DNA from 2 places in the Oryzomonas rubra genome. Region 2 is predicted to be linked to the other one. Evidence: riboswitches for the same ligand, from Rfam matches in the RefSeq annotation. Region 2 holds a riboswitch; the other holds the start of a gene.
What was found. A riboswitch is a leader RNA that binds a small molecule or an ion and turns the genes downstream of it on or off. The one in region 2 is predicted to bind cobalamin.
Positions count from the first base shown of each region.

Region 1 (11,073 bases), on a different contig from region 2:
GAGGCGGAGGAGATCCGACGCTACGTGGCCGAACACGCGGAGGATGAGCGTTGCCCGCTGCTCCGCAATCACCGCTGCCTCTTGTACACCGCCCGTCCGGTGGTCTGCCGCACCCACGGCCTCCCCATCATCTACGGCACGGGGTTGGAGCGGCGCATCGACTACTGCCCCCTCAATCTGACCGAGAGCGAATCGCTCCCCGGTTCCGTGATCATCGACCTGGACAACCTCAACTCGCTCCTGGTGGCGGTCAATGCGCTCTTCCTGTCCCAGTCCGACGCCCTGGATACGCCCGAACGGCTTACCATCGTCGAGGCGCTCTTGAAACGCACCCCTCCTCGCTGACCCCTTTCACTTCTTCGACGGGTAATAGTAACTCATGCACAGGTCGCACAGGCCGTGGCTGGTCCGCTCCGGCGGCTGGCGGACCCACGCGGGAATCCAGTCCCAGCGGCCTTCGAGTTGCTGGTGCCTGATGCGGCGGCAAGCGGCGCATTGCACGATCAGCGCGTGTTCGTTGTGGTAGGGGGCTGAATCGGCGCTCGGTTCCACCGGCACGGTGCCCCGGACCGCGTGGGGCATTTCCACTACCAGGGAGTTGGCAATCAACAGGCCCTGGCCCCCCTCCAGCCGAAAGAGGAGCATGGCGAATTTCCGGTAGACTTCGGCGCTTGAACACTCGTACTCGTGGCTGATGCTGTAGGGGCGGGCCGTTACGGTGGTAATGGCCCTGGTGAAAAGTTCGCGGTAGAAGGGGCGCAGCTCCGGGGTGGCGACATCCAACGCCGACCTGCCGAGGCACTCCGGGGACATGAGCCATGGAGCGCCGCCGTTTTCCCGGGCAAAGCGCATCCACCCCTCGTTGAAGTACGCCAGCCTGAAATCGGGCCAGACCCCGTAGATGATCTCGGTGCCGTCCCCCTGCCATCCTGTTTCCATGAAATCCAGCAGCCGGTCGAAACCGGGGGCGCATACGCCGTTCATGCATTCCTGCCTTTCCGGCGCATCGCCGATAAGTGCTGATTTATCACCAATAATGGTGTACAAACGACTGGCTGTCAAGCGGCCGCGCCCCTTTCGGCGGCAATTGCCAATCTCAACCAAGGATACCTTATGATTCGCATTGTTTTGAATAAGAACGAAGACAAACGCATCAAGTCCGGCCACCCCTGGGTATTCAGCAACGAAATCCGCGAGGTGTCCGACAAGGGCGCGGCCCCCGGCGCTGCGGCCGAACTGTACGACGCCGGCGGCGGTTTCATCGGCTGCGGCCATTACAACTCCCGCTCCCTCATCGCCTTCCGCCTCCTCTCCCGCCACCAGGCGGACCTTGATCAGCCCGAGTTCTACGAACAGCGCGTGGCCTCCGCCCTGGCCCACCGCCGGGCTCTCTACCCCGGGATGGCCACCTTCCGGGCCGTGTACGGTGAGAGCGATTTCCTCCCCGGCCTGGTGGTGGACAAGTACGGCGACCACCTGTCGGTGCAGTTCCTCTCCGCCGGCATGGACGTGCGCCGGGGGCTGGTAGTGGAGGCGCTGCAGCGGGTCTTTGCCCCGGCCGGGATCATGGCCAGGAACGACGTGGGGGTACGGCAGCTTGAAGGGCTGGAGGAACGGGTGGAGGTGCTGGCGGGGGAGATCCCCGGTCTGGTGGAGATGGAGGAGAACGGCCTCCGCTTCCAGGTGAACCTGCGGGAGGGGCAGAAGACCGGCGGCTTTCTGGACCAGAAGGAGAACCACCTGCTGCTCAAGGGAGTCAGCGCTGGGAAGGCGGTGCTGGACTGCTTCTGCTACACCGGGAGCTGGGCCGTGCACGCCGCCTCCTTCGGCGCCGCGTCGGCCTTGGGGATCGATATCTCGGCCCGGGCCGTGGCCCAGGCCGCCCGCAACGCGGAGCTGAACGGCCTGGCCGGCCGGGCGACCTTCGAGGAGTGCGACGCCTTCGAACGCCTCCGCTCCCTGCACCACGAGGGGCGGCGTTTCGGGGTGGTGGTCATGGACCCGCCCGCCTTTGTGAAGAGCCGCAAGAACATCGCCGAGGCCACCAAGGGGTATCTCACCGTCAACCGCCGCGCCCTGGAACTCCTGGAACCGGGGGGCTACCTGATCACCTGCTCCTGCTCCTTTCACATGGGGAGGGAGCCGTTCCGCGACCTGCTGACCCAGGCCGCCCGCCTGGCCAAACGCGAGGTGCGCCTGGTCTCGTCCCGCGCCCAGGCCCCGGACCACCCGGTGCTGCTCTCCTTCCCGGAGTCGGAGTACCTCAAGTGCTTCGTGTTGCAGGCGGTGGGGTAGGGGACTATGATTCTGGGACCTATAAGACTCATAAGTCGTATAGGTCCCAGAGGGGTAGGAGAGTGAGGTGCCCCTCCCCACATCCCGGCTTGCACTCCGGGCATGTGTCGTATAACCTTACCCATAAGGAGATCACCCATGACCGGACATATCATCGACCTGCGCAGCGACACCGTGACCCGCCCCACGCCTGAGATGCGGGCCGCCATGATGGATGCGCAGGTGGGGGACGACGTGTGGGGGGACGACCCCACCGTCAACAGGCTACAAGACGTGGTGGCGGAACGGAGCGGCAAGGAGGCGGCCCTGTTCCTCCCCAGCGGTACCCAGAGCAACCTGGCGGCGTTGATGGCCCATTGCGAACGGGGTGACGAGTATATCGTCGGCCAGGTGGCCCATACCTACAAATACGAGGGGGGCGGCGCGGCGGTGCTCGGCTCCATCGTGCCCCAACCCATCGAGAACGCCGCCGACGGCACCCTGCCGCTCCCCAAGGTGGCGGCCGCCATCAAGCACCACGGCCCGGGCATGGGGGTGCACTTCGCCCGCACCCGGCTTCTGGCGCTGGAGGACACCTTCAACGGCCAGGTACTCCCGGCTGATTACATACGCGAAGCCGCCGCCCTGGCCCGGGAACGGGGCCTGGCCCTGCACCTGGACGGGGCGCGGGTCTGCAATGCGGCGGTGGCCCGGAATGAAACCCTGGCCCAGGCGTGTGGGCCGTTCGATTCCGTATCCATCTGCTTTTCCAAGGGGCTGGGGGCGCCGGTGGGATCGGTACTGGTGGGGTCACATGCGTTCATCGAGCGCGCCCACCGCTGGCGCAAGGTGCTGGGGGGCGGCATGCGCCAGGCCGGTTTTCTGGCCGCTGCATGCCTGTACGCCCTGGACAATCACTTCGACCGGCTGGCCCAGGATCACGCCAATGCCGAGCATCTGGCCAGGGGGCTCGGGGCCATCGACCAGGTCACGGTAACGGGGCAGGCCACCAACATGGTGTTTGCCCGGTTCCCGGAAGAGGCGTGCGCGCCGTTGCAGGCATACCTGGCCGAGCGGGGGATGCTGGTGCAGGTGACCCCCACGACCCGCCTGGTCACCCACCTGGATGTGACGGTAACGGACATGGACGCCTTTGTCCGCGCCGTGAAGCAGTATTTCAGCCGGGGGTGATCGCTCGTCTTGGCTGCTTTCCGACAGCTGATAGAAAGGATGTCGCCATGATAAAGGGGAGTGAAAAACGCCGGGGGAAGACCGCTGGCTACCGGCGCAAGCCGGCCCAAACCGTGTGCGAAGGGCCGATCTGCCTGTGACGGAAACAGCCAGACATACCCTGCACACCCTCTTCAAGGCCGCTCTGGGGGCGGTGGAGCCGGGGGCGGCCCTGGCCCCGCACCTGGACCGGGTGGGGGAGCGCCTGCGCAACGAGGGGCTCCAACGCCTCGTGGTGGCCGGTTTCGGCAAGGCGGCCATCCCCATGGCCCTGGCCGCCCAGGAGCGGTTGGGCGCCCTTATCTCCTCCGGGCTGGTGATCGCCCCCCATGGCACTCCTCCTTTTAAAAAAGGGGAACTGGAAACGATAGAAGTCGCCTTCGCCGGCCATCCCCACCCGGACAGCGCCGGGGAGGCGGCGGCCCGGCGCATCATGGCCCAGGCCCACACCTGCGGCGAGCGCGACCTGCTGCTCCTTTTGATCTCCGGCGGCGGTTCGGCCCTGCTGGCGGCACCGGCCGAGGGGATCACCCTGGAGGAGAAGCGGGTCACGGCCCACCTCCTCATGGCGGCAGGGGCCGATATCTTTGAGTTGAACTGCGTGCGCAAGCACCTCTCCGCCGTCAAGGGGGGGCAGTTGGCCCGCCTGGCCTTTCCGGCGCGGGTTATGGCCCTCATGATCTCGGACGTGCCGGGGGACCGGTTGGACGTGATCGCCTCCGGCCCGGCCGTGGCCGATCCGACCACCTTTGGCGATGCCCTGGGGGTGCTGGGGCGCTTCGGCCTCACGGACAGGGTGCCCCCTGCCGTCCGTCAACGCCTGGAACAGGGGAACGCGGGGATGGTGGCCGAGACCCCCAAGCCGGACGACCCTCTCTTCGCAACGGTGGAGAGCATTGTCGCGGCGCGCAACCGGGACGCCCTCTCCGCTGCCGCCGGGACTGCCCAGGCCCTGGGGTTGGAGGTGAACATTTCGGAAGAGATCGTGGCCGGTGAGGCGCGGGAGGCGGGCAGGCGACTGGCCCATGAGGCGCTACGCTGCCGGGCGAACCTGTCGGCGGGGCAGCGGGGCTGCCTGGTGAGCGGCGGCGAGACCACGGTCACGGTGCGGGGAACGGGCAGGGGAGGGCGCAACCAGGAGTTGGCCCTGGCCTTTGCCCTGGAGGTCGCGGCTACGCCGGGCATCACCCTCCTGTCCGCCGGTACGGACGGCATCGACGGGCCGACCGACGCGGCCGGGGCTATCGTGGATGGGGAAACCGTCCCCCTGGCCCGGCGGGCGGGTCTGGACCCCGTGGCCAGCCTTGCGGACAACGACGCCTACCCGCTGCTGGATGCCTGCGGCGCACTGCTGAGATGCGGGCCGACCGGGACCAATGTGATGGACCTGCAGATTTGCCTGATCACCGGCGGGAGCGTGACGCCATGAGCCGCCGCGTTTTCGTCATCGGCGACGTGCACGGCTGCGCCCGCACCTTGCGGGAGCTGGTCACCAGGGGGGTCCGCCTTACCCCCAGCGACACCCTCTACCTGCTGGGGGACCTGATCGACCGGGGACCGGACAGCAAGGGGGTGCTGGACTTTATCTTCGAGCTGACCGCCGCCGGTTACAATGTGGCCTCGGTGCAGGGGAACCACGAGGAAATGTGCCTGCGCGCCCCCTACGGCCGGCCGGCCATGGATATGTGGACCGCCAACGGCGGCCTGACCACCCTGGCCAGTTTCCAGGCCGACGGCCCGGGGGACATTCCCCACCGCTACCTGGAGTACCTCAACTCCCTCCCCCCCTATATCCTGCTGGATGCGTTCGTCATCGTCCATGCCGGGCTCAACTTCGACCCGCCGCCCCCCTTCGACCCCTTTGACGATACCGAGGCCATGCTCTGGACCCGTTCCGACGTGGTGGATCGGCAACGCATCGGCGGCAGGCGGCTCATCTGCGGCCATACCATGGTCTCGCGCCACCAACTGGAAGCCTCCCTGAAGTCGGACAAGATCATGCTGGACAACGGCTGCGTCACCGCGCGGCGGCCCGACATGGGATACCTGGCGGCCCTGGAGCTGAACAGCATGCGGGTGGTCTTTCAGGAAAACATCGAACGGTAGGACATATTTTGTCGTATTTATTTACTATACTTCTCCGCACCACGAATGCGGGGCCCCCATGAACAACCGGACTTTCGAACAACGCCTGGAAATACTGGCCGACAGCGCCAAGTACGATGTCTCCTGCTCCTCCAGCGGCAGCAACCGCAGGGGCACGCCCGGCGGGGTGGGGAGCACCGCCGTTGCCGGGATCTGCCACACCTGGACCGCCGACGGCCGCTGCATCTCCCTCCTCAAGATTCTGCTCACCAACGCCTGCATCTACGACTGCGCCTACTGCGTCAACCGCCGCAGCAACGACATCCCCCGGGCCGCCTTCACCCCGGCGGAGGTAGTGCGGCTGACCATGGATTTCTACCGCCGCAACTACATCGAGGGGCTGTTCCTCAGCACCGGCGTCACCCGTTCCGCCGATCACACCATGGAGCAGTTGATCGCCGTGGTGCGCAAACTGCGCGACGAGGAGCGTTTCAACGGCTATGTCCACCTCAAGATCGTGCCGGGGGCCGACCCGCTGCTGGTGGCCGAGGCGGGTCGCTACGCCGACCGGGTCAGCGTCAATATCGAGCTCCCCACCCGCCAGAGCCTGGCGCTTCTGGCGCCGGACAAGCCGCGGGAATCGGTGATCGCCCCCATGCGCCAGGTGAGCGGCCTCATCGCCTCGGCCCGCGAAGAGCGCAAGAAATCCCGCAAGGCGCCCCAGTTCGCCCCGGCCGGACAGAGCACCCAGTTGATCGTGGGGGCCACCCCCGAGAGCGACCGGGAGATCGTCACCCTGGCGGAGGGGCTCTACCGCCGCCTGGATATGCGGCGGGTCTACTACTCGGCCTTTGTGCCCGGCTCCAGCGACCGTCGCCTGCCGGCGCTCCCCACGCCCCCCCTGCTGCGGGAGCACCGCCTGTACCAGGCCGACTGGCTGCTGCGCTTCTACGGATTCGCCGCCCACGAGCTGCTGGACGAGGACCGTCCCAACCTGGACATGCGTTTCGATCCCAAGAGCGACTGGGCCGTGCGCCACCTGGACCTGTTCCCGGTGGAGGTGAACAGCGTCGAGTACGAGGTGCTGCTCCGGGTGCCGGGCATCGGCGTGCGCTCGGCCCAGCGCATCGTCGCGGCCCGCCGCCATGCCCGGCTGGGGGAGGCGGAGTTGAAACGGCTCGGGGTGGTGCTCAAGCGGGCGCGCTATTTTCTGACCGCCGGCGGCCGTTACCTGGGGGGAATCCGCCTGGACGGGGCCACCCTGGTGGCGCGGCTCCTGGCGCCGGAGCGGCGTCCGGCCCGGTTGGATCAACTGGAACTGTTTCCGGCGACCCCTGACGCCTCGGCCCTGACGGGGGAGCTGTGATGGTGTGCTACCGCTACGACGGGACCCTGGAGGGGTTCCTCTGCGCCTTGGCTCTGTGCCTCGAATCCGGGGGCGGGGAGGCGGAGTTCCTGCGGCCGGGGGCCGAGAGCGGGGCGGGACTGTTCGCGGGCGTCCCCCGTGATGTGGCCACGGAGCGTGAAACGGCGCTCCGCTTCCGGGAGCGGTTCGTCACGGCGGTGTCGCGAGATGCCTTTGCCACCCTGCGCTACGCCTTTCACAGCGAAGCCGCCGGGGTGGAGGAGCTGCTGTGGCGCTATGTGCTGGTGGGGTTGAAACAGGGGAAACGTCTGGAGCACATGCTGGCCCAGGAGCCGGTCTGCACGGTGAACCGGCTGGCCCGCGCGGTCTCCCACGAGGCCCACAAGTTCACCGGGTTCGTGCGTTTCCGTGAGGTGACGTGGCCCGTGGGGGATTCGTGGGGTGAGGGAGATGGGGAGAAGGGCACTTCGTTCCTTTACGCCCGGATCGAGCCGGCGGTCGACATCCTCGCCTTCATCGCCCCCTTCTTCACGGAACGGCTCAACGACCGCGACTGGATGATCCACGACCTGCGCCGCTCGCAGGCGGCGGTGTTCAACCGGGAGACGTGGCGCTTGGTCAGGGAGGTGGAATTGACCAGCCCGCCCGGCTACACCGCCGACGAGGAGGTGTGCAGCCGCCTCTGGCGCAGCTACTTCCAGCGTATGGCCATACCGGAGCGCCACAATCCCCGGCTCCAGCAGCAACTCGTGCCGTTGCGTTTCCGCGCCCACCTGGTGGAGTTCGGCGGGGAGGAGTCCTGAAGCCGTGGCGCCTTCACGGCTCCTCGCGCCAGGCATGGCTCTGACGTCCGTGTCTCCACCAGAATAGTTTCAATAATGGCCGTTGACACATCATATAGTGCTGTGATATTGATGCTGCGCTAAATATAGCCGATAAAAACAAAAACCGAATACCGGATCACGGTGCCCGCAAGGGCTTGATAGGGAAGAGGGGTGCAGCTCGAAGAGCCATTCCCCCGCGGACCCGCCGCTGTAAGCGATGACGAAGGGCATTACGTCACTGGTCGAAAGACCGGGAAGGCGCCCGGAGGATGAATCGCGAGCCAGAAGACCTGCCCTGATCTCAGCACTCGAAAATTCCCCGTGGTAAGGGAAGAGTGAATCCATTACCAGACTTTGAATACGAAAAGTCCGCTTGATGCTTCGGCACATGCGGACTTTTTTTTATGCCTTTTCCCTGTTTGATGAAGATTTATGGCCTCTGGCTGGCGAGGGCGCGGGACCGGTTATGGGAAAAGACCCTGATCGTCCGGTTCCCCGAAAACGGCGCACCCTAAGCAGAACGATTTCAAAAAGGATTTCGCGCATTAATTAGAGTTATCACCGAATGGATGTGAGGAAGAGGGGTGCCGCTCCCGATGGAGCCATTCCCCCGCTGCCCCGCAGCCGTAATGGGAACGAAACCCCGTCGCGCTCAGCGCGAAACAGCCACTGGGAGCAATCCTGGGAAGGCGGGCGAGTAGGTGGCCCTGAGCCGGAAGACCGCTCCATTCGTAATTTCGAGGGAGGAATGTCATGAAGAAGAACGTTGTAAACCTGTTGTGCGTACTGTTGTTGTCTACCCCGGCCTTTGCCGAACCGCCTGATGCCGTCCTGCCGGAGATCGTGGCAACCGCTTCCCGCTGGGAAGAGTCCGTGGAGCGCGTCCCGCAGGATATGACCGTCATTACCCGGGCCGATCTGGAGAAACGGGGCGTCCCTTTTGTCGTTGACCTCTTGAGGCTCCAGCCAGATGTGCAGGTCGTGCAAAACGGCGGCCCCGGTACGAACGCAACCCTGCTCATGCGTGGCGGCGGCAGCAATCAGGTGCTGGTGCTGGTCGACGGCATCAAGTTCAACAGCCCCACCACCGGTTCCGCGGACCTGTCCACGTTGCTGACCACCGATATCGAGCGCATCGAGATCATCAAAGGCCCCCAGAGCACCCTCTACGGCTCGGAGGCCATGGCCGGCGTGGTCAACATCATCACCAAAAAGGGGGAAGGCAAACCGAAGGCCGGCCTGAGCGTCGAGGGGGGCTCGTTTTCCACCGTCAGGACGGCTGGTTCGGTTTCCGGTGGCACAGACAAGACGAGTTACCGGCTGTCCGCCACCTACTTCGACACCGACGGTATCCCCACAGCCAAAAACGGCTCGGTGCCGAACGGCACCACGAACAAGTCGGTATCGGCTCGGCTCGGCGCCAACCCGGCCGACAACGCCTCCATCGAACTCAACCTGCGCTACGGGGCGGACAAGACGCAGCTCGACAATTACGCCTTCGGAGCCGGGCCGGTGGACACCCGGAACTATAGCCAAAAGCACGAGAACTATCTCGTGGCCGCCACCGGGAGGATTTTCCCCTGGGAGAAGTACGAACAGAGTCTGACGCTCTCATATCTCCGCGATAACCTGAACGCCACGGACCCTGTCACCGCCTACAATAATTACCGGATCAACGCGACCACCGAACTCCTGGACTGGCAACACACGCTTGATCTGCACCCGTTGACCATAACCGGGGGATTTGCCTACCGCTACGAATCGGCCAATAATGAGGGGGCATTCGACGAGTCGATTGACAACAGGGCCGGTTACCTCAACGCCAAACTCGGCCTGCTCGACGATGCCCTGATTCTCAACGCCGGGCTGCGCTATGACGATCATTCGGCCTTTGGCGATGCCGTCACCTACCGGGCCGGCGTGCTCTATAACCTCAAGCCGCTGGAGATGAGATTCAAGGCAAATCTCGGCAGCGGATTTCGGGCACCATCGCTGAATGAGCTTTACTATCCGAACTACGGCAACCCCGATCTGAAACCGGAAAGAAGCATCGGTTACGACGTTGGTGTCGAAAAGGACCTGCTCGACAAGAAGCTGGTGATCGGCGCGACCTGGTTCTGGCAGCGCTACCATGACCTCATCCAGTCGGACCCGAATACCTTCACCGCCGTCAATATCGGAAACGCTCTGACCGAGGGGGTGGAGGTCACGGCAACCGCCCTTCCTCTCGCCGATCTGAAATTGAATGCCGGTTACACCTACCTCAACGCGGTCAACAAGGACACCGGAGCCTCTCTTACGCTCCGCCCACGGAACAAATTCACGTCATCCGTTGAATATACCCTGGCAAAGCTGACGGTGATCGGTGAATACCGGTATGTTGCCAAGCGGTACGATGCGACGCTGAATCGGGACCTGTCCCCCTATGCCCTTGTCAATCTGAAGGGCTCGTATCTCCTGCACAAAAACCTTTCGCTCTTTGCACGAATCGACAATCTCTTCGACAAATCGTACGAGGAGGCCGGTGGCTATGGTACTCCCGGAATCTCCGCCTTTGGCGGTGTCAAGGTTGCGTTTTAGTGGCGCGGAAACTGCGCGGCGTAACGCGGTGGGTTCTCTGCCTGCTCATCCTCTGCGGATGGCATGGGGCCGCGTATTGCACTCCTCGGCCCCCGCAGCGGATCGTCTCCCTCGCCCCGGCCATGACCGAGATCATGTTCTCCCTGGGGCTGGGGGAGCGGATCGTGGGGGTGACCACGGTGTGCGACCGCCCCGCCGCGGCCCGGAGCAAGGCGAAGATCGGCGGCATGGCGAACCCGTCCATCGAGGCGATCGTCGCCCTGAAGCCGGATCTGGTGGTCATGACCAGCGACGGGAACCCGAAGGCCGTGGCCGAACGGCTGGCCCGGCTCGGTATCCGAACCTATGTCTTCACGTCCCGGCGCCTGACCGAACTGCCCGGCGGCATCCGGGAGATGGGCCGGGCTTTGGGGGCCTCTCCCGCCGCCAACCGCCTTGCGGAACAACTGGAGACGGCAATCCGGGACGTCGCGGCGTCGCACCGGGGGAAGCCACCGCAAGCGGGCGCGGGCAGGGGGGGCAGAAAGGCGATCTTCGTCATCTGGCCCAGCCCCCTTATCGTGGCCGGGCCCGGTACGATCCTGGACGATGCCATGAAGATGAGCGGCTTGAACAATATCGCCGCCGACGCCAAGGCCGCCTATCCCCGCTTCTCCCTGGAGGCGGTCATCGAGCGAAGGCCCGATGTGATCCTGATCGGCAAGGGGCACGACG
Region 1 is NZ_SRSD01000002.1:152,215-163,287, reverse strand. It holds gene ET418_RS03650 (YkgJ family cysteine cluster protein) at 1-345, shown strand, start outside; gene ET418_RS03645 (hypothetical protein) at 352-984, opposite strand; gene ET418_RS03640 (class I SAM-dependent rRNA methyltransferase) at 1,114-2,295, shown strand; gene ltaE (low-specificity L-threonine aldolase) at 2,434-3,465, shown strand; gene ET418_RS03630 (glycerate kinase type-2 family protein) at 3,602-4,933, shown strand; gene ET418_RS03625 (metallophosphoesterase family protein) at 4,930-5,610, shown strand; gene ET418_RS03620 (putative DNA modification/repair radical SAM protein) at 5,669-6,955, shown strand; gene ET418_RS03615 (TIGR03915 family putative DNA repair protein) at 6,955-7,758, shown strand; cobalamin riboswitch at 7,902-8,091, shown strand; cobalamin riboswitch at 8,315-8,521, shown strand; gene ET418_RS03610 (TonB-dependent receptor plug domain-containing protein) at 8,533-10,359, shown strand; gene ET418_RS03605 (ABC transporter substrate-binding protein) at 10,359-11,073, shown strand, end outside.
Region 1: linked by a shared signal. The riboswitch ahead of ET418_RS03610 (TonB-dependent receptor plug domain-containing protein) and the one ahead of ET418_RS06425 (energy-coupling factor ABC transporter permease) in region 2 are both predicted to bind cobalamin.

Region 2 (11,073 bases):
TGGAGCATGGCCGGATTGCCCAGTTCCCTGCGGGTGCCCCAACCGCCCGGCACGACCAGGACATCCAACCGGGGGCAGGTCGCAAAGGTGGCGTCGGGCGTGACCCTCATCCCGCCCGAGGTGGTCACGGTATCGCTTTTCTCGGCCACCAGCAGCAGTTCGAAGGGGGAAGGCTCCTCGCGCCGCTTCGCCTCATCAAGCCGCACCGCGGAAAAGACCTCGTACGGTCCGCAGAAGTCGAGCACCTCAACGGCGTCGAACAACACGATCCCCACCCGTTTCCTCTCCATGCGTCCCTCCCGCTCTCCCGTGGTGTGATTACGGCTACTTGCCGTGGTGCTGCCCCTTCTGTGGAGCCAGGAACACGATCTCCTGCTTCATGCTTTTCCCCTGCCGTTCGACCAGCACCACCCCGCGGTCGCCGGGATGTTTCCGCTGCACGGCATAGGTCAGGTCGAAATTTCCCGTCAGCGGTTCGCCGTCGAGAGAGAGCAGGATGTCCCCCGGTTGCAGGCCGGCCCGTTCGGCATTGGAGCCGGGCAGCACCCCCTTTACCGCCAGACCGCGGCCGCCGGGCGCCGGCTCGATCATCACGCCGAGACGGATCCCTGGTTCGGGCAGGTCCTCGTAGGCCTGGTACACCAGGAAATCGTACGGCACCATGGGGAAATCGGGGACCGTGACATTCATCAGGCGATCCAGTTTGTCGGGCGGGATGTCGAGTTCCTTGCCGCCGATGATGACCGAGGAGGCGGGGAGACGACGGAATACCCGGCGCGGGATGCCGAAGCCGCTGCTGACATGATCACCCCCGGCGACCACCAGCAAGTGTTTGTCCCCGCCGTCCGGGCTTGCCAGGTAGCGGGCCGCGGATTCGGCCATGGTCTCGTCCCGCAGGGTCTGGGCGCGGATAAAGCCATCGATCGCCATCCCCCCGTGGCTGTGATCGCCGAAGATGGCCGTTACCAGGCCGCGCTGGTAGGGATCGGTCAGGTCGAGTTCCGGCAACTGGGCCCGCTCGGCCGGGCCGAGTTGTTCCGGGGCCGTGCTGCGCACCGCCTTCACCAGGCTCTTCTCGGCATCCAGGGCGATGACCGGGATGTGTCGTTCACGGGCGAGGTCCAAAAGGTCGCGGTAATAGGCAAAATCCATGTTCCAGTTTTCGAACCAGCGGGATTCTTTGAGAAAGGCCTTTTCATCCAGCTCGCCGGCAACCCAGCGGTCGAGGGCCGGCTGTTGGGAGCGCACGAACATCTCCATGCCCAGTGCCAGGCGGCCGGGATAGCGCTCGGCGAGAGCTTGGAGGACCTGTAGTTCCAGGCGGTGGGAGGCGGGGTTGTCATGAGTCTCGCCGACATAGACGATGCGCGCGTCCGTGGCCACGGCCAGCATCTGGGCCGGGCTGACCAGGGTGCCGGTCGGCAGGTGAACGATCTGGCCGACACGGGGCGGCGCCGTGAGCGGATAAGGATCCTGGGGGTCGCCCATCACCTGCCTGCCGACGGGGGCACAGGCGGTCATGGCGAACAGGCCCAGGGCGACTACGGAAACCAATGGAGAGAAACGGACCATACTGCCTCCTCGTGAGAAAGGGGTACGTGAACTTTTTTCTTGCCTTGTGTCTTGGCCTAGAATAAATAAATCCATCCCACATTTCAACAGATCAATGGGCCGCCCATGCATGCCGAAAAACTTCAGGCCATAGTCCTCTCGACGCTCGATTACGGCGATAGCGACCGGATCGCGTCGCTGTTCTCCCTGGAGCATGGCCGCATCAAGGCCTTTGCCCGCGGTGCGCGCACGAGCCGCAAGCGTTTCGGCGCGGCGCTGGAGGCCTTTGCCCGCATCGAGGCCCAGGTCCGGGTCAGGGAGGGACTGGCAGGGCTGCAACAGGCCGAGATCGTCACCATCTACCCCCGCATCCGTGGCGACCTGCCCGCCATTGCCCATGCGCTCTATGCCTGCGAGGTGGTGGAGGCCATGACCCCCGAAGGACACCCCCTGCCGCGACTCTACCGTTTGCTGGCCGCCTACCTGGATCGCCTGGAAACGGAAACGGCGGCCGATGATAGCGACCGCCGTTTCTTTGAAATCAATCTGTTGAACATCCTGGGCTATCGCCCCTCGCTGGAGAGTTGTCCCCGCTGCGACACGCCCTTTGGCACTGCCGGCGTACTTTTGCAGGAGAACGGCGAACCGGTGTGCCGGGCCTGCGCCCCGACCGGCAGGCCGCTGCATCCCTCAGCCCTCAAAGCCCTGGGCGCCTGCATGACAACCGGCACCTTCGGCAAGGTCGTCTTTCCGCCCGACCTCCTGACGGAAGGGGGGGCGCTTCTGGACCGGGCCATCGCCACCCATGCCGGACGCCGGTTGAAGAGCCTGGAGTTTCTGGGACAGGTCACTCCTTAGTCCTGTCATCCTTCTTCCTGCCGTCCAAAAGGGCGCGCCAGCAATACCCGGCCGCAAAACCGCCCACCGCCCCCGCCAGCAGGAACACGAACAACTGTATATCCCCCTCGCCGGTATCGATCAGCGGCTTTCTGGCCTCGCGGCCATGTTCCCTGGCGATCTTCTGAACAACGGTTTCATCGATCCCCTGCCACTGTTCCACAGCCGGGGAAACCGTTGCCACTGACCACAACAACACGCTTATCATGATGATGCGGCGTTTCATCGTTTCCCTCCGTCGACTCCCGCCAAAGCGGTGCGGGCGAGCAGGTCCGGGCGTTTTTTGCGCAGCAGTGAGACCATGCCGGCGGTGATGACCCCTTCGATGATCCCCAGGGGCAACTGGGTGGGGACGAACGCCAGGGCGATCTTGCCGGCCAGGGGCCAGAACGGGCTCGTCCCCCGGATACCGGCCGCCAGGATCATGGCGGTCGTGGCGTAGGTGGCCCAATCGGCCAGGAGTCCGGCCACGAAGGCGGCCGCAACCGGTCCGGCGCCGCAGGCGCGCACGCCTCGAAACACGATAAACCCGGTAAAGGAACCGACAACCCCCATGGCAAAGAGATTGGCGCCCCAGGTGGAGAGGCCGCCATGGGAGAGAAAGAGCGCCTGGATCAAGAGGGCGACCGCAGCCACCACAACTCCCATGGCAGGGCCGAGCAGGATCGCGGCCAACCCCGTACCGCAGGGGTGGGAGCAGGTCCCGGCGGTCGGCACCGGCACCGGCATGCAGGAGATGACGAACACCACGGCCGCCACCATCCCCACCAGCGGCTTGCTGGACAGGTCGTGGGCCGAACGGCGCGTCAGGCTGCGCAACCCCAGGGCCAAAAAGGGCGCCGACGCGGCAAACCAGACCGCTGCCCAGGAAAAGGGCAGAATCCCCTCGGAGATGTGCATGGCAAATGAAGAGGACGGCAGAAGAACGACAGGCAGGCAAACGGACAACAACAGTAACGCAGGATGTTTCATGGTACGCTCCCTTCCCCACGGTCGGAGTGTTTATGCGGCTTCCAGCCAGGTCTCCTGACTCGGGGATCGTCCCGTCACCGCGCCTTCCCATCCTTTACGGACAGTGGCCTCCTGCGGTGACAGTCCCCCCTTACAGTTGCGGGGCAGCGCCGGATTCGCACCGGCTTCCCTTGGACCGGAAGCAGTTTCGATTTTGTAGCACGGCAACAGGCAAAAGACAACCCGAATCCAGTCTGAACAATGGATCGAGCGCCACGCCGGGGTCCATCGCCGCCCATGAGGCATCATGCCGAGGGAGAGGAGCCATGAAGGCGTCACGAATTCGGGGATACCTCAAACTTTCGGCAGGCATCTGCAAAGGTAGGCGCGATTGCCCCGTTGCTGCCGAAATGCAGGTGGATGTAGGACGCCAGGCAGTTTTTGTAGCGATACCCTTCCCGGCCAAACTCCCTCCCCTGTCGGGACACCCGGTAACACCGTTCAATGCGATCGGGCATCGTCCCGACCTCCGAATAGTGGAACTCGTGGCCGCGGGCGCTCCCCCCGGCGGCTATGGCACCGGAATGCGCCGCACATTCGACCTGGCGATACCCGAGCGCCTTGCGTTTCGGCAACATGCGCGCCCGCACCGGGAAGACGCCGACGAAATCGGCCGCCGGTTGCCCCTCCCCGGCCTCCATGCCGCGGGTCAGGTAGATGAAGCCGCCGCACTCGGCATACACCGGCATGCCCGCCTCGACGGCGTCCCGCACGGCGGCCTTCATGGCGCCGTTGGCGGCCAGGCGCTCGGCATACAGCTCCGGGTACCCCCCCGGCAGGTAGATGCCGTTGATATCGGCCGGCAGGTGCACATCCGCCAGGGGCGAAAACGGGACGATCTCGGTGCCCGCCTCCCGCAACAGGCGCAGGTTGTCCTCGTACACGAAGCAGAAGGCCGCGTCCCGGGCCACGGCGATACGGACGGGCGGAATCTCCCCCGTGGAGGCATCCCGCGAAGTCCCCGCCTTTAGAAAAGGGGGGCCGGGGAGGACCTGAATGTCTGCCAGCCCCCCCAGGTCCAGACGGTTCTCCGCCAGAGCGGCCAGGCGCTCCAGGTAGTCGGGCGACAGCGGGTTGTCCTCGGCCGTGACCAACCCCAGGTGCCGCGACGGTATCCCCAGGGATTCGTCCCGGGGGATACAGCCGAAGACCGTCAACTCCGGCAGTGCCGCTGCCAGGGATTGGCGCAGCAGCTCGCCGTGGGACTCGCTCCCCACATTGTTGAAAATTACGCCCGCAATCCTGACGCGTTCGTCGTACCCGGCAAACCCTTTGACCAGGGCCGCCGCGCTGGCCGCCATGCCACGGGCGTTGACCACCAGCACCACCGGCACGCCGCAAATGGCGGCCACCTGGGCGCTGCTCCCCTCCATGGATGCGTGGCCTATGCCGTCGAACAGCCCCATTGCACCTTCGATGACCGCCACGTCGGCCCCCTTCCCATGCAGGCGGAAGGTACCGGCCACGAACTCCTCCGGGCACATCCAGCCGTCTAGGTTGACGGAGGGGCGACCGGTGGCCAGGCGATGGTAGCCGGGATCGATGAAATCAGGGCCGCACTTGAAGGGCGCAACCGTCATCCCGCGCCGTTTGAAGGCGGCCATGACGGCCAGCGCCACGGTGGTCTTGCCGGAACCGCTCTGGGGAGCGGCGATGAGAAAGGCGCGCCGTGTCACCGCAACGACCGTCTTGCGCCGCCGTACTGGAAAAATGCGATCAAATGAAACTCTTCCTTGTCATAACCCCGGGGGAACGACCCCACCGGACCGATGGAGCGCAGGGTGCGCAGAACCTCGTCATCCAGTATCCGTGCGCCGGAGCTTTCCAGCAGTTCCACCTTGGCGATCTCTCCGCGCCGATTGAAGGTGATCCGCACCGGCGTGACCCCCTCGATCCCCTTCATGGCCGCTTCCTGGGGGTAGCGCCAGACGCCGTACACGGCGGTTTCGAAGTGGCGCAGGAACGAACCGAACTGGATGTCGTCGCTGTTGAGAAAGCGGGTGTCCCCCTCGGCTACGTCGTTCTCGAATTTGCGGCGATACCCCTCTTCAAGCTTGGCCAGACGCTGCGCACTCGGGAAGAGTTGGTGCGGGGAAATCTGCGGCGCGCTACTCTGGGACTTTGGCCTGAGCAGGCTGGAAACCGACGAGCCGGGCGCCAGGGGGGATTCCTGGCGTCTTGGGGGCAACGTCTGGGACTGTTTGCCTACGGGGGCCTGCCGGTGCGCGCTCCTCCCGGCCTCCTGGGGCTGGGGCTTTGCGGCCGGCTGAGGCGCCGGCCCGAAGCTGTCCCGGGGGGCGTTCCCGCGGGGGGCCGTCTCACGGGGGACACGCTGCCGTTGCTCGGAGAAGCGCTTTGTCTCCTGCTGCGTGGGCTGTTGGGGCTTCAGCTCCGGGATCTGCTGTATGTCGATGAACACCGGCTCCTTGGGAGGCGGCTTTTGTTCGTGGGGCAGATAGTACATCAGGGCAAACATGCCGACATGCAGCGCCACGGAGATTACCAGGAGATAGATAAAGGTTTTTTCGATATATTTGTCAGACATGCAGGGTGGTCACTCGGAAAAAAAGATAAAAAATCGGATATGCCGCCGTCGGGCGGCGGCTACCCCGCCTCGGGCAGGGGAACGGCCTGGAAGCCCCGGTCGTAATTCAATACTGCATCGTCTTGCTTGCCGGTTTCGGCGCGCAGGTACATCAGGATTTCTTTCAGGCTTTCCAGGATGATATGCTCCGCTTTGGGGAATTCGGACGGATCAAGTTCCAGCGTTACCGTACTCTGATAATCGGTGTTTCGCAAGTGGTTCAGGAAGCGAGTCAGCGGCAGCATGCCGTGCCCCGGTAAAAGATGCTCCCGCCCCTGCCCGTAATCGGAAAAATGGATATTCCTGATGCGCCCTGATTCGTAAAATTGGTAAAAGTCGTTGATAAAATTGGCCTTGCCCGATCCCATGTGGGTACAGTCGAAGGTCATGAACAGGTTGTGGTCACGGATGAACTCGATCATCCGCTGGGTGCTGGACAGGATATGGGGATTGATCTTCATCCTGCCCACCCAGGGCATGTTCTCCAAGGTGACGGTCACCAGGCCATCCAGCCCCACGTCCTTCTGAAAATCGATCACGCTGTAGAGCCAGCGCCAGTAGCCAATCTCAAAGCTCATCCACGACGGCGGATGAAAATTCACCAGCGGGATACCGCATTCCGCGGCCAGGGCCACGCTCCGCCGCAGGGAATCCGCCGGGCCGCCCCAGCCATCCAGGGGCATGAAGGGCGCATGGATGGAGTGGATCACCGTGATCTGCTGCAGCGACCTGATCAGCCTGACCGGGTTGATCTTCTGGAAGTCCTGGTTGATGATCAACTCGACCCCGTCAAAACCGGCGGCCGCCGCAAGGTCCAAGATCCGCGGCAAGGGGAACGTGAAGAGGCTGCCTGTGGAGAGCGTGATCTGCACGGCGGCTACTCTTCCGTCCCGTTATAGACGACACTCACCAGACGCTGGACCGTCCCGACGGTATCCAGCGCATCCCTGAACATACCGAGGGTATCTTCGTCCAGGTTCGTGACGTCCAGGTAGAGAGCCGCCCCATTGTTCCTGGCCGGGAAAAATTCACGTTCCCGCATCAGGCGCAGTTCGTTCAGGATATGCCAGGACTGCAGCAAACGTTCGGCGGTATCCACATCCAATGCCTGGCGCCCGAGCAGCACCCGGATACGCTGGGGGATATCGGGGGCATCGACCCGGTGGATCAGGGCCAGGGCGGCGACCGCGGCCGAGAGCGGCAGCAGGGCATGCTCGAACAGCCTGAACAGCCCGCGCTGCGGTCCGCTCTTCTCCAGACGCCACCCCCCCATCATCCCTATGCCGTTGGACAGCCCCAGCAAGCGGGTCACAAGATCACCCATGGCCCGGCGGTCCTGTTGCAGGTGCGACAGCACAAACTCCCGGAACTCGCCCCCCCCCCCCTCGGCGGAAAAAAGGACTTCATGATCGGCCAACCTGAGCAGTTCGACCAATTCCTTCTGCTTCCCCCGCGCCAAGCCTTGCTCCAGGCGCTGGCTCCACTCCGGCAGGCTGCCGCGCCACGGAGGATGTACCGGGGCGACGTCGCCATCGACTTGCAGGCCGCAGGCCGCAAAACCCTCTTGGAGAATACGGGCATACCGGGAGCCCGCTTCCAGGTCGCCGCTGTCGTCCCGCCCAAGGACCAGCGCCAACTGCAGCGGGCAGAAGGGGGAAAACTCCCGGCGGCCGGCCGTTCCCATTGCCACGAGCGTCGTGTCATGCAGTTCTTTGCCGGACTCCCCGAGTTGGATCAGGGTGTAGCGGTGCAGGGAACCGCTCAACGCGTGCAAAAAGAGCGTGCTGAGATGGTAAAAGGCCACGCAGGAACCGTAGCGGCCGAAGTGGTCGTAGAGTTCCGCATAGAAGGCTGCACACAGTTCCCCGAGGCGAACCGGGTCAACGCTTGCCGTCGTCTCGACGACGATCCGATCGAGTCGTGCCATCCGCTCGTCGTTTTCGCCGGCAAGCGCCTCAAGCTCCCGGCAGGTTTCGCCGAACAGCCCCTCCGCCTCCTCGGAGCGACAGGGGGCGCTCTGCTTCAGGAGCGCCTGACGGAAGGCGGCGCCAAACTCCCCGGCAGCCCGCCAGGTGGTGATATCGCTCCCCTTTGCCGTGGCCAGAACCGCCATCACTCCTCCGCAGTGTCATGTACGTTGCGGGTAAGAAACAGCTTGATCCCGTCGCCCGGCGGCGGGGTCAGGAGCGAAACTGCCACCATGACCAGAATGACCAGCGGCGCGCCGATGAAGGCCGACGACGTGGCGGGCGGCAATGACGCGAGAAACGGCAGGATGCCCGCCAGGAACGGGGCAAAGGTAATCACCACCCCGGCCAGCATGCCGCTGATGACCCCGGGGGCGTTGGCCCTCCCCCACCAGATCCCCAGCAGGAAGGCCGGGAAGATGGTATTGCCGGCCAGGGCGAAGGCCAGGGCCGCGATCTCGGCGATCATGCCCCACGGCCTGAGGGCCAGCGTCATGACGATCACCGCCAGGAGCAGAAAAAAACCTTTTGCGGCAACGACCTTGTCCGTCTCGCTGGCGTTCGGCCTGATCAGGCGGGGATAGATATCGTAGGAAAACGAGGCCGAACCGGTCAGAAGCATGCCCGCCACCGTGGAAAAGGCGGCGCTCATCCCGCCGGCGGCCAACAATCCGATACACCACAGGGGCAGGCCGCTGTAACGGGCGGCGGAAAGCACCGCCATATCCGCCACCATCGGGTCGGAGCTGTTCAGCACGATGCCGCCGCGGGCCTCGAACAACCGGGCCAGGACGCCGTAGGCCGGGGCCGACCAGTAGATCAGGGCAATGAAGAACAGCCCCCACACCACCCCCCAGCGGGCATCCCGGATGGAGGGGACCATGTAGAAGCGGGAGAGGACGTGGGGCAGGCCGGCCGTGCCGAACATGAGGGTAAAACAGAGCGCCAGCCAGCGAAAGGGGGTCACCGTGGCAAACGGCTCCGACCAGGCGAAGCCGAATTGCTGCTGCAGGTCCCTGATGGCAGCGCCGTAGCCGAACTGGGGGAGGATCCAGAAATACCCCAGCTTGCGGGCCATGAGCATCAGCGGCAGGATGAAGGCGGTGATCAGTACGAAGTAGTGCAGTTTCTGATTCCGCGCCACCCCGAGGGCGCCGGATACGACCACGAACCCCACCACCAGCGCGGCGCCGACGACCACCGCCGGGGTATAGGCGATGCCGAACAGCCACGAGACGATCAGGGCGATGCCGCGGAACTGGGCGACACCGTAGATGACGGTGATACCGATGGAGATGATCGCCGCCAGGGTGCGCGCCGCCGCGGATTCATAGCGGAAGCCGACGAAGTCCGGGGCGGTGTACTTGCCGAAGCGCCGGATCTGGGTGGCCATGAGCACCAGCAGCAGGACATAGCCGCCGGTCCAGCCGACCACGAAGGCCATGGCGTAGTACCCCTTGAGGTAGAACATGCCGGCCAGCCCCAGAAAGCTGGCTGCGCTCATCCAGTTGCTGGCAATGGCGGCACCGATGCCGATCCGCCCGGTGTACCCGCCGGCGACACCGTACTCGGAGGCCTGCCTGCTGCTGGTGCGCAGTCCCGAGACGATGAACAGGGCAAACATGCCGACCACGATGGCCAGGGGCAGAAGCTGCACCGCGGATTCGGTCATTTACTCATCCTCCCGGCCGGAACGGACCCGGAAGCGCAGAGCGCCGTCCAGGCGGCGGGCCGCATGGCGGTCCATCCAGATGTTGAAGAGTACGCAGAGAATGATGAACCAGAGGGGCAACACCTGGCCGGTCAGCCAGAAATGGATCGGCAGGTTGAAAAAGGTCATCTCTTCGAGCAAAAGCTCTGAATAGTTGATTTCCAGCAGGTAGACACATGCCTGGATACCGACGATGGCGGCAAACCAACCGGCCAGAACCAGCCAGATGACCCAGACCTCGCCACGCATGGCGGTTCCGCGCGGCCTGAAAAAACTGATCTCCCTGTCCGTCCTGGATTCCTCCATGGCTGTACCCCCGTTTTCAACGCCCTGCTATGAAGCCTTGCGGTAGTGGACAAAGTAAATCTGTTTACCGGCATCCATGAATTTGAGCATGTACTTGGAAAGCGGATACCCCTCCAGGGCATGCCGATAGGGATCGGGGGCAAGGACGTTGGCGAACCCGGGCATGTCCGGCATGAAGCGGGCCACATCCTCGCCATAGTCATCGAAGTCCGTGGCAAAGTGGAAATCTCCGCCGGGCAGCATGAATTCCGACAGATAGCCGACGAACTCCGTATTGACCAGCCGCCGCTTGCGGTGACGCTTTTTGGGCCACGGATCGGGGCAGTTGATGACCACCATCCGCAAGGAGCAATGGGGGATGCAACGTTCCATGAAGGAGCGGGCCTCGGCACGGATAACCCGCACGTTGTCCAGCCCCGCCTTATCGACCCGCTTGGAGGTCTTCAGGCACCCCTTGTTGTAGTAATCCACGGCTATGAAATTCCAGTCGGGATGCAACGGGGCCATCTGGGCCACAAAATGCCCCGTACCGCAGCCGATCTCCAGCGCCAGGGGGTTGTCGTTACCAAAAATTTCGTTCCAGGCCGGCAGGGAAGCCAGCGATTCCGCATCAATGAATCGGGGGGAGGTTATGGGAATAAGCGTCACGCGTTCACCTTTTCTGATATCAAATCGTTTTAACTTACCACATTTCACGGCAATTTTTCATCGCTTTTTGCTCCCGATCACAAAAATAGCCTCACTGGCGGCGGCAACAACGATCGGACAGCGTTCTCCGGTACTTTTTTCCTTAGTTTGCGGACGGAAACACCTTAACATTTCCCGTGCGCTGTGGTATAGATGATCAGTTATTACGCAGTATCGGAGAACACATGGAAATATTTGGCGGTTTCATGGTAATGATGAGCATTATCGGCTTCTTTTTGGCGGTTATCTGGCTCATCATGCCGTTCGTGGTGTTCGCCATCAAGGGGAAACAGGACCGCACACTGGAAGTGATGGAACGCATCGAAAAACGGCTGTCAGAGGTGGAAACCCGGCTGACA
Region 2 is NZ_SRSD01000003.1:281,318-292,390, forward strand. It holds gene ET418_RS06405 (DJ-1/PfpI family protein) at 1-290, opposite strand, end outside; gene ET418_RS06410 (ChaN family lipoprotein) at 325-1,572, opposite strand; gene recO (DNA repair protein RecO) at 1,678-2,409, shown strand; partial or broken gene ET418_RS06425 (energy-coupling factor ABC transporter permease) at 2,399-3,420, opposite strand; cobalamin riboswitch at 3,447-3,615, opposite strand; gene ET418_RS06430 (cobyrinic acid a,c-diamide synthase CobB) at 3,735-5,135, opposite strand; gene ET418_RS06435 (energy transducer TonB) at 5,132-6,004, opposite strand; gene ET418_RS06440 (sugar phosphate isomerase/epimerase family protein) at 6,064-6,915, opposite strand; gene ET418_RS06445 (putative nucleotidyltransferase substrate binding domain-containing protein) at 6,921-8,156, opposite strand; gene ET418_RS06450 (sodium:solute symporter family transporter) at 8,156-9,682, opposite strand; gene ET418_RS06455 (DUF4212 domain-containing protein) at 9,683-10,027, opposite strand; gene trmB (tRNA (guanosine(46)-N7)-methyltransferase TrmB) at 10,055-10,675, opposite strand; gene ET418_RS18425 (hypothetical protein) at 10,900-11,073, shown strand, end outside.